2 regions of the Streptomyces clavuligerus genome follow, and region 2 is predicted to be linked to the other one. Evidence: riboswitches for the same ligand, from Rfam matches in the RefSeq annotation. Region 2 holds a riboswitch; the other holds the start of a gene.
The links. Region 2 has a riboswitch for S-adenosylmethionine ahead of CRV15_RS21520 (aminotransferase class V-fold PLP-dependent enzyme). Riboswitches for the same ligand answer to the same signal wherever they lie in the genome.
Positions count from the first base shown of each region.

Region 1 (7,185 bases), 2.2 Mb from region 2:
TCTCCGGGATGCGGACCCCACATGCGTGAGCGTGTCGGTGGCCGATCGCGTCGCAGACCGCCCTCGCGGACGGCGCGGGCTGTCCGGTCCGTCCGGTCCGCGTGCGCGGTCCGTCCGGTCCGGCCCGTGGGCCGCGGCCTGCTCAGGCCGTCAGCTTCACCATGTCAGCCTGCGGGCCCTTCTGACCCTGCGAGATTTCGAACTCGACTCGCTGACCCTCCTCCAGGGTGCGGTAGCCGTCCATCTGGATCGCGCTGTAGTGGACGAATACGTCCGCACCACCGTCGACCGCGATGAAGCCGTACCCCTTCTCCGCGTTGAACCACTTGACGGTGCCCTGAGCCATGCCTAACTCCCCTATTACTGGCCCTTGCGCAGGACCGCACTTCGCGGACCCGGGTCAGATCTCACCCGTTGCGCCAACTCCGTCGAAGACGGGACGAAGGCCCCACAGGTGTGCGTCGGAACGCGTCGACCGCGGCTGAATGTATCTGCCCAACTGCCCTCTGCAACAGGTCAATCGGACGAGAATTCCGGGAGCACAGGAAGGGACAATTGCCGAGAATTCACGAAATTCCAGGGCAAGTCGGGCCCGGCAAAGGAGACTAACAAGACAAAATCAATGAGCACATTGGCTGCTTCTTATCGCGCCCGGGCGCATTCCCATAGGGCGCTCGAAGACTCCGGCCCGGGGGCGTTCCCCAACTGTAGCGCGCTCAACCATGCAGAATTGCCCCCTCCGTTTGTCTTACGGAGGGGGCAATTGAAGTGACGTTGCGTAAGTGCGACGGGTTCAGCCGCCGGCGACCGCGGGGATGATCGAGACACCGGCGCCGTCGGGCGTCGCGGTCTCCAGACCCTGCTCGAATCGGACATCGTCGTCATTGACGTAGACGTTCACAAAACGGCGCAGCTTCCCCGCGTCGTCGAGGACGCGCGCGGCGATTCCGGCGTGGTTCTTCTCCAGGTCGGCGATCACCTCGGCGAGGGTGGTGCCCTCGGCGGGGACCTCGGACCGGCCGTCGGTGTAGGTGCGCAGAATGGTCGGGATGCGGACGGTGACGCTCATGGGGTGCTCCAGGGGTGGTCGTCGTCGGACGCCGTCGGTCGGCGGGGCGGCGGGGGCGTGCGCGGGCCGGGGGCGCGGCTGCCGCGCGGGCGGAACGGGCGGTCGCTCAGTCGGTGGCGAGACCGGCGGCGCGGAACGCCTCCAGGCTCGGCCGGATGGTCGCCGTGGGTCCGCTGGTCGGCGCGACCGCGTCCAGGGTCTTGAGCCCGTCGCCGGTGTTGAGCACGACGGTGGTGAGCGCCGGGTCCAGTACCCCGTTCTCGATCAGCTTCCGGGTCACCCCGACGGTCACGCCGCCCGCGGTCTCGGCGAAGATCCCCTCGGTCCGGGCGAGGAGCTTGATCGCGTCCACGATCTGCCCGTCGGTGACGTCCTCCACCGCGCCGCCGGTGCGGCGGGCGATGTCCAGCACATAGGGGCCGTCGGCCGGGTTGCCGATGGCCAGCGACTTGGCGATGGTGTCCGGCTTCACCGGGCGCACCACGTCGTGCCCGGCCTTGTAGGCGGCCGACACGGGGGAGCAGCCCTCCGCCTGGGCGCCGAAGATCTTGTAGGGGCGGTCCTCGACCAGACCCAGCTTGATCAGCTCCTGGAGCCCCTTGTCGATCTTGGTGAGCTGGGAACCGGAGGCGATGGGGATCACGATCTGGTCCGGCAGCCGCCAGCCGAGCTGCTCGCAGATCTCGTACGCCAGCGTCTTGGAGCCCTCGCCGTAGTACGGGCGCAGATTGACGTTGACGAAGCCCCAGCCCTCGCCGAGCGGGTCGCCGATCAGCTCCGAGCAGAAGCGGTTCACATCGTCGTAGGTGCCCTCGATGCCCACCAGCTCGCCGCCGTAGACGGCGGCCATGACGACCTTGCCCTGCTCCAGGTCGTGCGGGATGAAGACGCAGGAGCGGAAGCCCGCACGGGCCGCCGCCGCGCCGACCGCGCCCGCGAGGTTGCCGGTCGAGGAGCAGGAGAGGGTGGTGAAGCCGAAGGCGCGGGCCGCCTCGACGGCGATCGCCACGACCCGGTCCTTGAAGGAGTGGGTGGGGTTGCCGGAGTCGTCCTTGATGTACAGGCCGCCGGTCACGCCCAGTTCACGGGCGAGGTTGTCGGCCTGCACCAGCTGGGTGAAGCCGGGGTTCAGACTGGGCTTGCCGGCCACGTCGGCGGGGACCGGCAGCAGCGGGGCGTAGCGCCAGATGTTCTTCGGGCCGGCCTCGATCCGCCGCCGCAGCTCCTCCGGGCCGCCCGCGGGCAGCTCGTACGCGACCTCCAGCGGGCCGAAACACGAGACACAGGCGAAGATCGGGCCGAGCGGGAAGCGCTCACCGCACTCGCGACAGGAGAGTGCCGCGGCGGGGCCCAGATCAGGGGCGGGGGTGGTGGAACCGGTGGCGTCGGCGGTGTTTGCGACGGTCTGCACAGCCATGGAGGCGAGGCCCTTTCTCCTCATCTTCCTCATGACGCGTTTCGCCATGAGACGGAATTGGCACCTTCCCGAGCCGGGAGCCCCGCTGCGCTGTGCGCGACGAGACCGGCTGGAGGGTTGCCGGGGCTTCAACGGGCCGTTTCCCTCTGCCCCTCTGGATGAGCGGTATTCGATTGTGGAGGCGTGCGCGGGGTGTCTGTCGGGACAGCCGTCGCAACGCCGGACGCCGGACCCGACATGCGACGGGACTCCGCGTTGTTCAAGACTGTAACGGAAGGTGGGGGCGGCTGAGACAGCCGTCCGAACCGCGAGATGCGTCACACACCGTGGGGAGATGGGCGAACGTGCTCGATGAAGTGGAGCGCTGGCTGAGCAGGCGTTCCTGGTCGGCGGCCGACCGCCCGCTGCCGGGGATCCTGGCCGCCAAGCGTGGGACCACCGTCAGCGTGGTGCTGCCCGCGCTCAACGAGGAGTCGACGGTCGGAGCCATCGTCTCCGTGATCAGACGCGAACTGATGGAGGCCGTTCCGCTTGTTGACGAGCTGGTGGTGATCGATTCCGGCTCCACCGACCGCACCGCCGAACGGGCCGCGGCGGCGGGCGCGCGAGTGGTCCACCGGGACGCGATCCTGCCCCGGATGCCGGCCCTCCCCGGCAAGGGGGAGGTGCTGTGGCGGTCACTCATGGTGACGAGCGGTGACATCGTCTGCTACGTCGACGCCGACCTGGAGGAGTTCTCCGCGGACTTCGTCTCCGGGATCGTCGGACCGCTGCTCACCGACCCCGGGGTGAGCCTGGTGAAGGCGATGTACGACCGTCCGCTGGCCGGGGCGCCCGGACAGGGCGGCCGGGTGACCGAGCTGGTGGCCCGGCCGCTGCTCAATCTGCACTGGCCGCAGTTGGCCGGATTCGTACAGCCGCTCGGCGGCGAGTACGCGGCCCGCCGCTCCCTCCTCGAACGGCTCCCCTTCCCCGTGGGGTACGGCGTCGAGCTGGGACTGCTGGTCGACGCCCTGCACCTGGTGGGCCTGGACGGGCTCGCCCAGGTCGATGTCGGCCGCCGGGTCCACCGCCACCAGGACGGCCAGGCGCTGGGACGGATGGCCGCCGCGATCTACCGCACCGCGCAGCTCCGGCTGAAACCCGGCCATCTGGTGCGGCCCGCGCTCACCCAGTTCGAACGGGGCGCCGACGGGTTCGTCCCGCGCACCCACGCCGTGGACACCGAGGAACGGCCGCCGATGCGGGAGATCCCGGAGTACGCGGCGCGTCGCGCGGCCTGAGCCCGGACCCTCGGTGACCATCCCGTTCATGGGATTCATCGGGTCTTACCTGTGGTTCCTCGTCGGTCTCGGGCTCAGCCTGGCCGCGGCGGCGGCCGTGGGACTCGCCGCCGCCCGGCACCGCCGCGGGCCGAGCGGGCCGAAGGGGTGCCGCCCGGGCCCCATGGCATGGGTGGACGATTCCCCCGGCCCCGGGGGCGAGTGAGGCCCTGCCCCCGTACCCCGTCCCCACGTGGACGTCTGCCTTGGCCCCTGTGCGTGCGCGGACGATGGCCCCGGCCCGGGGCGGTTCCCCCGGGAGGTCCGCCCGGGGTGGGTGAGCCGATGCGATGCGCCCGTATCCCGTCCCCGCGTGGACGACTGCCTCCGCCCCGCCCTGACCCGGCACGCCCGGCGAGTGAGCTGAAGGGGTGCCGCAGGCGCCGCGCGCGCCCCCGTGTTTTTGGGCTGGATGTCCGCCTTGACCCCAGGGCGAGTAAGCCATGGGGCGCGTGGCTGCCGAAAGCGGGGAGCGCGCCCCCGCCCCGCCCGTCTCCAGGACTGGACGATGGCCCCGCACCTCGCCCCTGGGCCGGGCGTTTGCCTTGCCCCTGCGGCGAGTGAGCCGAAGGGGTGCCGCGGGTGCCGAAAGTGGAGAGCGCGCGGAGGTTCCGAGGAACGAGGAACCGAGCACGGTCGACCGTCGGCGCACGCTCTGGCATCCCGGAGGCGAACCGAGCCACAAAAAGGGGCGTCCGTCGGCGCACGCTCCAGCACCCCGGAGGCGAACCGAGCCACAAAGAAAAGGGGACATACGTTTGAGGCGGCGCGGTACGGGCTAGGTTCGCGACATGGTCCCCGAATCGTCCGGCAGGCCGCAGCGCGCCACCGTTCTGGTCGCCTCCAATCGAGGTCCCGTCAGTTACAGCCTCGGCGAGGACGGAGATCTGACCTCCCGGCGCGGTGGCGGCGGGCTGGTTTCCGGGCTTTCGGCCATCGGCTCCGGGGCGGACTCCCTCTGGGTGTGTTCCGTGCTCGGCGCGGGCGACCGGGAGGCCGTGCGGCGCGGGGTCGGCGAGCCCGGGGTGCTCATGCTCGACATCGACGAGGCCACGCACGCCGCCGCGTACAACGGCATCGCGAACTCGGTGCTCTGGTTCGTCCACCATCTGCTCTACCAGACCCCCCTGGAACCCGTCTTCGACTCGGAGTTCCGCCGCCAGTGGGAGGCGTACGAGCGCTACAACGGCGCCTTCGCCCGGGCGCTCGCCGACCGGGCCGCGCCGGGTGCCGCCGTGCTGGTGCAGGACTACCATCTCGCGCTGGTGCCGGGGCTGCTCCGGGAGCTGCGCCCGGATCTGCGTATCGGGCACTTCTCGCACACCCCCTGGGCTCCTGTGGACTATTTCCGGCTGCTGCCCGACGATGTCGCCGGGCAGTTGCTGCGCGGACTCCTCGGCGCGGACCGGACCTGTTTTCTCACCCGCCGCTGGGCCGACGCCTTCGGTGAGTGCGCGGTACGGCTCCTCGGCCCGGACGCCCTGGCCGGGACCCGGATCGGGGTGCACGGTCTCGGCGCGGACGCGGATTTCCTGCGGGAACGGGCCCACCGGCCGGATGTCGAGGAGCGCATGGCCGCCCTGCGCGAGCAGATCGGCCCCGGCCGCCGCACCGTCGTCCGTGTCGACCGCACCGAGTTGTCGAAGAACATCGTGCGCGGGCTGCTCGCCTACCGGCTGCTGCTGCGTGAGCGGCCCGAGTGGCGTGAGCGGGTGGTGCACCTCGCGTTCGCCTACCCCTCCCGCCAGGATCTGGCCGTCTACCGGGAGTACACCGCCGAGGTGCGGCGGCTCGCCGACGCGATCAACGAGGAGTTCGGCACCGAGGGCTGGACCCCGGTCGTGCTCCATGTCCAGGACGACTTCGCCCGTTCGCTCGCCGCCTACCGGCTCGCGGACGTCGCCCTGGTCAACCCCATCAGGGACGGGATGAACCTGGTCGCCAAGGAGATTCCCGTCGTCTCCGACGAGGGCTGCGCGCTGGTGCTCTCCCGGGAGGCGGGTGCCCATGAGGAACTGGGGGAGTGGGCGCTCACGGTCAACCCGTACGACGTGAGCGGTACCGCCGAGGCGCTGCACACCGCGCTGACCCTGCCGGACGGGGAGCGTTCCCGGCGTACCGAGGCGCTGGCCGCTGCGGCGACGGCGCTGCCGCCGGAGCGGTGGTTCCTGGACCAGCTCGACGCGCTGCGGGCCTGAGCGGGCCCGCAGCCGCGAGCGCTCCCGGGAGGGCGGCGGGGGCAGGGCCGTCCGAGTGCTCCCGGGAGGGCGGCGGGGCAGGGCCGTCCGAGTGCTCCCGGGAGGGTGGTCGTCAGAGCCTTTCGGCGAGGGCGGAGAGGAAGCCCACGACCGCCGCCGGGCCGGGGAGCAGCAGGTCGGAGCGGTCGGCCAGTTCGGTGACCTCGGTGCTGCCGCTGCACACCAGCAGCCCCGGCACCCCGTCCGAGCGCAGTTTCTCCACGGCCGCGTACGCGGGGAGGTCGCCCAGGTCGTCCCCCGCGTAGAGCACCGCGTCCGCGCCCGCCTCCCGGGCGTACTCGGCGAGCGCGACGCCCTTGTCCATGCCCGGCGGGCGCAGCTCCAGGACCATCCGGCCCGGCTCCAGGACCAGCCCGTGCCGGGAGGCCAGCACGGCCAGCGGCTCCCGCAGGGCCTCGAAGGCGGCCCGGGGGTCGCCGGCCCTGCGGGTGTGGACGGCGACGGCCCGGCCCTTCTCCTCGATCCAGGTGCCGTTCCACGCCCCGATGGTGTCCAGGAACCCGGGCAGCTCCGCCCGGACGGCGGCCACCCCGGGGTGGGGCGCGGGGGCGGTCACGGTGCCTGTGACGGCGTCCCAGCGCTCCGCGCCGTAGTGGCCGAGGACGACGAGATGCTCCAGGCCGGGGACCCCGGCGAAGCCGCCGTAGCGGACCGCGACCCCGGCGGGACGGCCGGTGATCACCGCGACGGAGGCCACTTTCGGGGCGAGCCGGGCCAGTGCCGGGACCGTCGCCGGGTGGGCGCGGGCCTGCTCCGGGTCGGGCACGATCTCGGCGAGCGTGCCGTCGAAGTCGAGGGCGACGAGGGCCCGTGCGGGCCGTTCCAGCAGTGCGGCGAGACCGTCCCGGCCCGCGGGCGTCGACGGCTCCGGCAGGGGATGCGCATACGGTGGGATGCCCATGGCCCCGACCCTATCGGCGCGCGCGTTTCCCGTCCCTGACACGGCGCAGCCGGTTCACCGTCACCGGGTCGTGGGCGAGCGCGAGCGGGTCGTCGAGCAGGGCGTTGAGCCGCTGGTAGTAGCGGACCGGGGAGATGCCGAGACGCTCGCGTATCGCCCGTTCCTTGGCGCCGGGGCCGGGCCAGGAACCGTGCTCCAGGGCGAGGACGGCCCGGTCC
Region 1 is NZ_CP027858.1:2,935,636-2,942,820, reverse strand. It holds gene CRV15_RS12235 (cold-shock protein) at 143-346, opposite strand; gene CRV15_RS12230 (MoaD/ThiS family protein) at 794-1,069, opposite strand; gene thrC (threonine synthase) at 1,176-2,486, opposite strand; SAM riboswitch class I at 2,504-2,651, opposite strand; gene CRV15_RS12220 (glucosyl-3-phosphoglycerate synthase) at 2,831-3,769, shown strand; gene CRV15_RS35910 (hypothetical protein) at 3,798-3,974, shown strand; gene CRV15_RS12210 (alpha,alpha-trehalose-phosphate synthase (UDP-forming)) at 4,600-6,006, shown strand; gene otsB (trehalose-phosphatase) at 6,119-6,967, opposite strand; gene CRV15_RS12200 (DUF3263 domain-containing protein) at 6,978-7,185, opposite strand, start outside.
Region 1: it holds a riboswitch for S-adenosylmethionine, as region 2 does, so the genes downstream of both, thrC (threonine synthase) here and CRV15_RS21520 (aminotransferase class V-fold PLP-dependent enzyme) in region 2, are expected to answer to the same signal.

Region 2 (7,185 bases):
CGCCGCCCGCGCGCCCGAGGTGACGGTGTTGCGCAACGGGGAGCTGTCGCTCGATCTCCGTACCCGCAGGGCCCGTTCGGGCGAGCGGACCGTCGATCTGACGGCACGCGAGTTCGTACTGCTCGAACTCTTTCTGCGCCACCCCGGCCAGGTGCTCTCCCGGGAGCAGATCCTCTCCCATGTCTGGGGGTACGACTTCGACCCGGGCTCCAACATCGTCGACGTCTATGTCCGCGCCCTGCGCAAGAAGCTGGGCGCGGGCCGGGTGGAGACGGTGCGGGGCATGGGATACCGGCTCCCCGACTGACCGGCTCACCGCCCGGTGCCCCGGCCGACCGGCTTCCCCGGACCGGCCGGGGAAGCCAACTGCCTGTGACGGGTGGGCCGTACGGGGGACAGTGGGTGAAGTTTCCTTCATGAAGGGCTCATGGAGCACTCACCGCCCGGGTGAAGGCTCTCTCATGTGACCTTGAACCTGCGACAAGCGACCACCCTGTGCGTGGCCCTGAGCATCTGCGCGCTGCTCGTGGTCCCCGGCAACTTCCCGGGGCTGAGCGGCGACGCCCGGCTCACCCTGGCGATCTTCGCCATCGCGACCTGTGCCTGGATCGGCACCCCGATCGACGACACCTATATCGCGCTCGGCGCGGGGCTCGCGCTCACCGCCACCGGGGTCATCAGCAGCGACGAGTTGTTCGGCACCCTCGGCGACGACACGGTGTGGCTGCTGATCTGCGCCTTCGTCCTGGCCGCCGCCGTGGCGAAGACCGGGCTCGCCGGGCGGGCCGCGGCCTTCCTCGTCGGCGGGGCACGCACCGTGCGCCAGCTCGTCCATCTGACGACCGCGGCGCTCGTGGTCACCGCCTTCGCGGTACCGGCCACCTCCGGACGGGCCGCGCTCGCGATGCCCGTCTTCCTGGCGCTGGCCAAGGCACTCGCCGACCGGAAGCGCCTGGTGGTGATGTTGGCGCTGCTCTTCCCCACCGTCATCCTGCTGTCGGCGGTGGCCACACTGATCGGCGCGGGCGCCCATCTCATCACCGTCTCCGTGCTCTGGGAGGCGGTCGGGGAGCGCATCGGCTTCACCGAGTGGCTGCTCATCGGGCTCCCGCTGGCCGTCGTCTCCTCCCATCTCGCCGCCGAGGTGGTGCTGTTCACCACCACGAGCCGCGCGGACCGCAAGGGGCCCGTGCACATCACCGCCGAGGAGATCCAGGCGCACAGCGACCGGCCGGTGACCGGTCCGTGGGAGCCCGCCGAGACCCGATGCGCCCTGCTGCTGGCCACCGTCGTCGTACTGTGGTGCAGCGAGCCCCTGCACCGGGTGCCGCCGGCCGTGGTCGCGCTGATCGGCGCCATAGTCGCCGCCTCGCCCGCGCTGGGCACCGTGCGGCTCAAGGACGCGCTGAAGACCGTTCCCTGGTCGCTGCTGCTCTTCATGGCCGCGACGATGGCGATGGGCGTGGCGCTCGCCGACTCCGGGGCGGCCGACTGGATGGTGGGCGGGATACCGCTGGACCTGCCGCCGTGGGCCTTCCTCTCGGTGGTGGTCCTGATCTCCACCGTGGCGCATCTGGTGCTCCAGTCCCGCTCGGCGAGATCCTCGGTGCTGGTGCCGCTGGTCGTGGCGGCGGCGGCCGGAGCCGGGGTGAACCCGGTGGCCGCGGCGCTCGCCTCGACCGCCGCCGCGGGCTTCTGCCACACCCTGCCCGCCTCCGCGAAACCGGTCACGCTCTTCGCGGAGATCCCGGGCGTGCCCACCTACACCCCACGCGACCTGCTGCGGCTCTCGGCCGTCCTGGCCCCGCTGAGCGCGCTGCTGGTGCTGCTCTTCGCGGTGGCGGTCTGGCCGCTGCTCGGCGTGCCGCTCCGCTGAGCCCCACGACTTCTTCCCCGTGTTTCCCTCCGTCCGTCAGGAGTTCGTACGATGCTGACCCGTTTCGCCGTCGCGCCCAGCGGCTTCAAGGAGTCCCTGTCCGCCCAGTCCGCGGCCGAGGCCATCGCCGAAGGTGTGCGCAGGGTGGTGCCGGAGGCCGAGATCGATCTGATCCCGCTGGTGGACGGCGGGGAGGGCACGGCCCACGCGCTGGCCGCCGCGTCCGGCGGGCGGCTGGTGCCGCTGCGGGCCACCGGCCCCACCGGGGAACGCATCGGGACGCACTTCGCGCTGCTCGGCGCGGACGAGGAGACCGCGGTGGTGGAGATGGCCGCCGTCGCCGGACTCTCGCTGGTGCCGCGCGATCTGCGCGACCCGGGCGCCACCACGACCTACGGCGTCGGCGAGCTGATCCGCGCCGCGCTGGACACGGGCGTCCGCAGAATCCTCGTCGGCTGCGGCGACTCCGGCACCTCGGACGGCGGGGCCGGCGCACTCCAGGCGCTGGGGGCCCGGCTGCTCGACGCCGACGGGCGGGAACTCCCGTTCGGGGGGCGCGAGCTGACCCGGGTCGACCGGATCGACGCCTCCGGGCTCGACCCCCGGCTCGCCGGGACGGAGATCCGCGTGGCCTGCAATCCGTTCAACGTGCTCTGCGGGGAACGCGGTGTCGCCCGGGTCTTCGGCCCGCAGAAGGGGGCGACCCCGGCGCAGGTGGAACAGCTCGCGGCCGGTCTGGAGCGCTGGGCGGCCGTCCTCACCCGCGATCTGCGGGTGGGCGCCGATCTGTACGGCGGACCCGGAACGGGCGCCTCCGGCGGTCTCGGCGCGGGACTCGCGGCGCTCGGCGCCCAGTTGCTGCCCCGCTTCGACGTCCTCCTCGACCATCTCGACCTGGACGAGCGGCTGGCCCGGGCCGATCTGGTGGTCACCGCGGAGGGCGCGCTCGACCACCAGACCCCGCGCGGCAAGGTTCCCGCCGAGGTGGCCCGCCGGGCCAAGCGGTACGACCGCCCGGTCCTCGCCCTCGCCGGGACCATCGGCGAGGGGGCGCAGCAGGTGCGGTCGGCGGGTGTCGACGCGTACAGCTCGATCCTGCCCGCGCCGGTCTCGCTGACGGAGGCGCTGGGCCGGGGCGGGGAGTTCCTGGCCGACGCCACCGAGCGGGCCCTGCGGATGATCCTGATCGGGACCCGGCTGCCCGCGCCTCAGCCCGTGGTGTCGGGGACGCAGCGGCCGTCCTCGGTGCGGTAGGTCCAGCGCGCGCCCTGGGCGACCAACTCCCGCACGGCGTCCAGGAACCGTTCGACGTGCTCGTCCGGGGTGCCCGCGCCGAAGCTGACCCGGATGGCGTTGAGGGACTTCTCGCCCGGCGCGGCCTCGGGCGCGCCGCACTCCCCCGGGTCCTGCGGGTCGCTGCCGAGCAGGGTCCGCACCAGCGGGTGGGCGCAGAAGAGCCCGTCGCGGACGCCGATGCCGTATTCGGCGGAGAGGGCGGCGGCGAAGTGGGAGCTGTTCCAGCCCTGGACGACGAAGGAGATCACGCCGACGCGGGGGGCCTCGTCGCCGAACAGCGAGAGCACCGTGACCTCGGGGATCGCGGCGAGGCCGGTACGGACGGCGGAGACGAGGGACTGCTCGCGGGCGACGAGGGAGTCGAAGCCCGCCTCGGTGAGGGCCTTGCAGGCGGAGGCGATGGCGTAGACGCCGATGACGTTGGGGGAACCGGCCTCGTGGCGGGCGGCGGTGGTGTGCCACTCGACGTCGACAGCGCCGTCGGGGCGGCGGGCGACGGTGCGGGAGGCGCCGCCGCCCGCGAGGTAGGGCTTCGCGGCCCGGAGCCAGTCGGCGCGGCCCGCGAGCACGCCCGAGCCGAACGGCGCGTACAGCTTGTGCCCGGAGAACGCGACCCAGTCCACGTCCAACTCCTGCACGGAGACCGGGTGGTGGGGCGCGAGCTGGGCGGCGTCCAGCACGATCCGCGCGCCGTGGGCGTGGGCGGCGGCGGCCAGCTCCCGCACCGGCCACAGCTCACCGGTCACATTGGACGCGCCCGTCACACAGACCAGGGCGGGCCCGTAGGGGTCGCGGTCGGCGAGCGCCCGCTCCAGGGTGGTGACGGCCTGCTCGGGGGTGCGGGGCGCGTCCAGACAGGTCACCCGGGCGCCGTCACCCCAGGGCAGCAGCGAGGCGTGGTGCTCGGTCTCGAAGACGAAGACCTGGCAGCCCTCGGGGAGCGCGGAGGCCAGCAGATTCAGCGAGTCGGTGGTGGACCGGGTGAAGACCACCTGGTCATCGGCGCGGCAGTCGAGGAACTCCGCGACGGTGGCGCGGCTGTTCTCGAAGAGGTCCGTGGAGAGCTGCGAGAGATAGCCCGCGCCGCGGTGGACGCTGCCGTAGTACGGGGCGTACGCGGCGACGTCGTCCCAGACCCGCTGGAGGGCGGGGGCGCTCGCGGCGTAGTCGAGCGCGGCGTAGGTGACCTCGCCCCCGGTGACGAGGGGGACGGTCACATCCCGGCCGAGGACGGGGAGCGGGGCGCAGACGGCGGTGTCGATGAGGGTGTTCGGGCATGCGGACATGGCGGTATCTCCCGGTGGGACAAGGCGGAATGACGTCGTGGGCCCGTACGGGTACGCCGCGGGGCGCCGTGCGGCGGCGCGGGTTCCGGGTACGGGTGTCCCTCGGGTACGCGGGCGCGGAGGCCGCGCGGCGATTCGAGGGAGGGTGGAGAAGGGGCGATTCGCCCTAACGCATTCGCTTGCTCACGAGACTGCTCCCTTGAGGACCAGGACCCCAGGGCTTGCAGGGGTCCGCGCTTGCCGCGGACCTCGCTGCCCACGGCCTGGTCTTCACCCGGGGCACCCCGCCACGGACGGAGGGTTGCCGGACAGCGGGCCGGGGCCGTAGTCGCTGTCGCTCATGACCTGCGCAGACGGTATGCCAGCAGCTCCCCCGCACGCAACCTCGTCCCGCATCCCGGACCGCGCGCCTCCCGCGGGGTTCACCGGAAACGAAGAGGCTGCCCGCCTCTTCCCTCCGCCACCGGCTGGTACGAAAGGCAGCACGGACCGGCCCTTCATCCCGCCGCGACGGCCCCCAGGGGGCCATGAAGGGGCAGCTCAGACGGCCTCTTCAACCCGCCGCAACGGCGAGCAACCACGCGACAGCGGTCCGGCGGTGCCGAAACACCACCGACCACGCCCGCTCGGCACCGCCGACAACCGCCGTGAGACGTCCCGCCGTCGCGGCGGAAAAGAGACGCCATGCCCGGCACCGCTCAGGGGACCATGAAAGGGGCAGCCAGCCCCTTCAACCCGCCGCGACGGTGGGCAACCGCGCGACAGCGACCCGGCGGTGCCGAAACACCATCAGCCATGCCCGCCCGGCACCGCCGAACACCACCGCGGAACATCCCACCATCGCGGCGGAAAAGAGACGCCATGCCCGGCACCGCCGACAACCACCGCGAAACGACCCGCCATCGCGGCGGAGAAGACAAGGCGCGGCGGAGAAGAACTCAATGGCCGGGGTCAGGGCGATGCGTCGCCGTGATCCAGCGGGTCAGGGCCTCCTGCGCGGCGCCCGAGTCGAGGGACTCCGCCGCGCGGGCGATCTGCGCGGCGATCTGCTCGGTGAGCGGCGCGTCCCCCGGATCGAGCGCCACCAGCGCTGCCGCGGAATTCAGGAGGACCGCGTCCCGCACCGGCCCCTCCTCACCCGCGAGCAGCCTCCGCGCCACCTCCGCGTTGTACGACGCGTCAGCGCCCCGCAGCGCCTCCACGGGCACCAGCGGAATCCCCACGTCGCGCGGGTCGAAGGGCTCCTCCCGCACGGAGCCGTCCCGTACCACCCACACCCGCGAGGTCGCCGTCGTCGTCAGCTCGTCCAGCCCGTCGTCCCCCCGGAACACCAGCGCCGACGCGCCGCGCCCCGCGAGCACCCCCGCCAGGATGGGCGCCATCCGCGCGTCGGCGACGCCGGTCGCCTGCGCGCGCACCCGCGCGGGGTTGGTCAGGGGCCCCAGGAAGTTGAACGTGGTCCGGATGCCCAGCTCCTTGCGCGCGGCGGCCACATGCCGCAGCGCCGGGTGGAACTTCACCGCGAAGCAGAAGGTGATCCCCGCCTCCTCCGCGACCTCGGCGACCCGCCGCGGGCTCAGCTCCAGATCGACGCCCAGCTTCTCCAGCACATCGGAGGCGCCGGACGCGCTCGACGCGGCCCGGTTCCCGTGCTTGACCACCTTCGCCCCGGTGCCGGCCACCACGATCGCCGACATCGTGGAGATGTTCACGGTCTTGGCCCCGTCGCCGCCCGTGCCGACGATGTCGACGCTCGGCCCCGGCACCTCGATCAGATGGGCGTGCTCGTACATGGTGCGGACGAGCCCGGAGATCTCGTCCACCGTCTCGCCCTTGGCCCGCAGCGCCACCGCGAACCCGGCGATCTGCGCGTTCGTCGCCTCGCCGCTGAGGATGCGGTCCATCGCCCACGCCGTGGCGTCCGCGCTCAGGTCGTCGTTGTCCAGCAGGGCGTTCAGTACGCGGGGCCAGGAGAGGTCCGCCACGCTGTCGCCGCCGACCGGGGTCACAACGTTCATGGTCCACTCCAGGGGTACAAGGGGGTACATCGGATACAGCGGCCGATACAGCGGTACGCGGAGTCCTCCGCCCACCCTATCCACCCCCGGGGACGGCGAAGAGCCCCGTCCATGCAATGGACGGGGCTCTTCGCTGTGGCGATCGCGACGATCAGATCAGGTGATCAGTGGTGGCCGTGGCCGCTGGTGATCTCCTTGTACTCCTCAGCCGTCGGCTTCGGGATCTGGTTGCCCTCACCGTAGAAGCCCTGGCTCAGCTTGGCCTGGGCCTTCTTGGTGAGCGAGACCTTGCGGCGGACGCCGTTCTCGTCGACCTCGGGGCCCAGCTCGATCGGCTGGTGCTGCTCGTGCGAGGTCAGCGTGTACAGCTCGCCCTGCGGCAGCGGCTCGTGCACCTCGATGAACTCGCCGTGCGGCAGCCGCTTGATGATGCCGGTCTCCCGGCCGTGCAGCACCTTGTCCCGGTCACGGCGCTGGAGACCGAGGCAGATCCGCTTGGTGATGATGAAGGCGATGACCGGTCCGGCGAAGAAGAAGATCCGGACGAACCAGGTGATCGCGTTGATCGACAGATGGAAGTGTGTGGCGACGATGTCGTTGCCACCGCCGATCAGCATGATGAAGTACGCGGTCAGCCAGGCCACACCGAAGGCGGTGCGCGTCGGGGCGTTGCGCGGACGGTCCAGGATGTGGTGCTCGCGCTTGTCGC
Region 2 is NZ_CP027858.1:5,107,500-5,114,684, reverse strand. It holds gene CRV15_RS21535 (response regulator transcription factor) at 1-307, shown strand, start outside; gene CRV15_RS21530 (SLC13 family permease) at 464-1,876, shown strand; gene CRV15_RS21525 (glycerate kinase family protein) at 1,928-3,130, shown strand; gene CRV15_RS21520 (aminotransferase class V-fold PLP-dependent enzyme) at 3,085-4,458, opposite strand; SAM riboswitch class IV at 4,687-4,804, opposite strand; gene trpD (anthranilate phosphoribosyltransferase) at 5,397-6,476, opposite strand; gene qcrB (cytochrome bc1 complex cytochrome b subunit) at 6,641-7,185, opposite strand, start outside.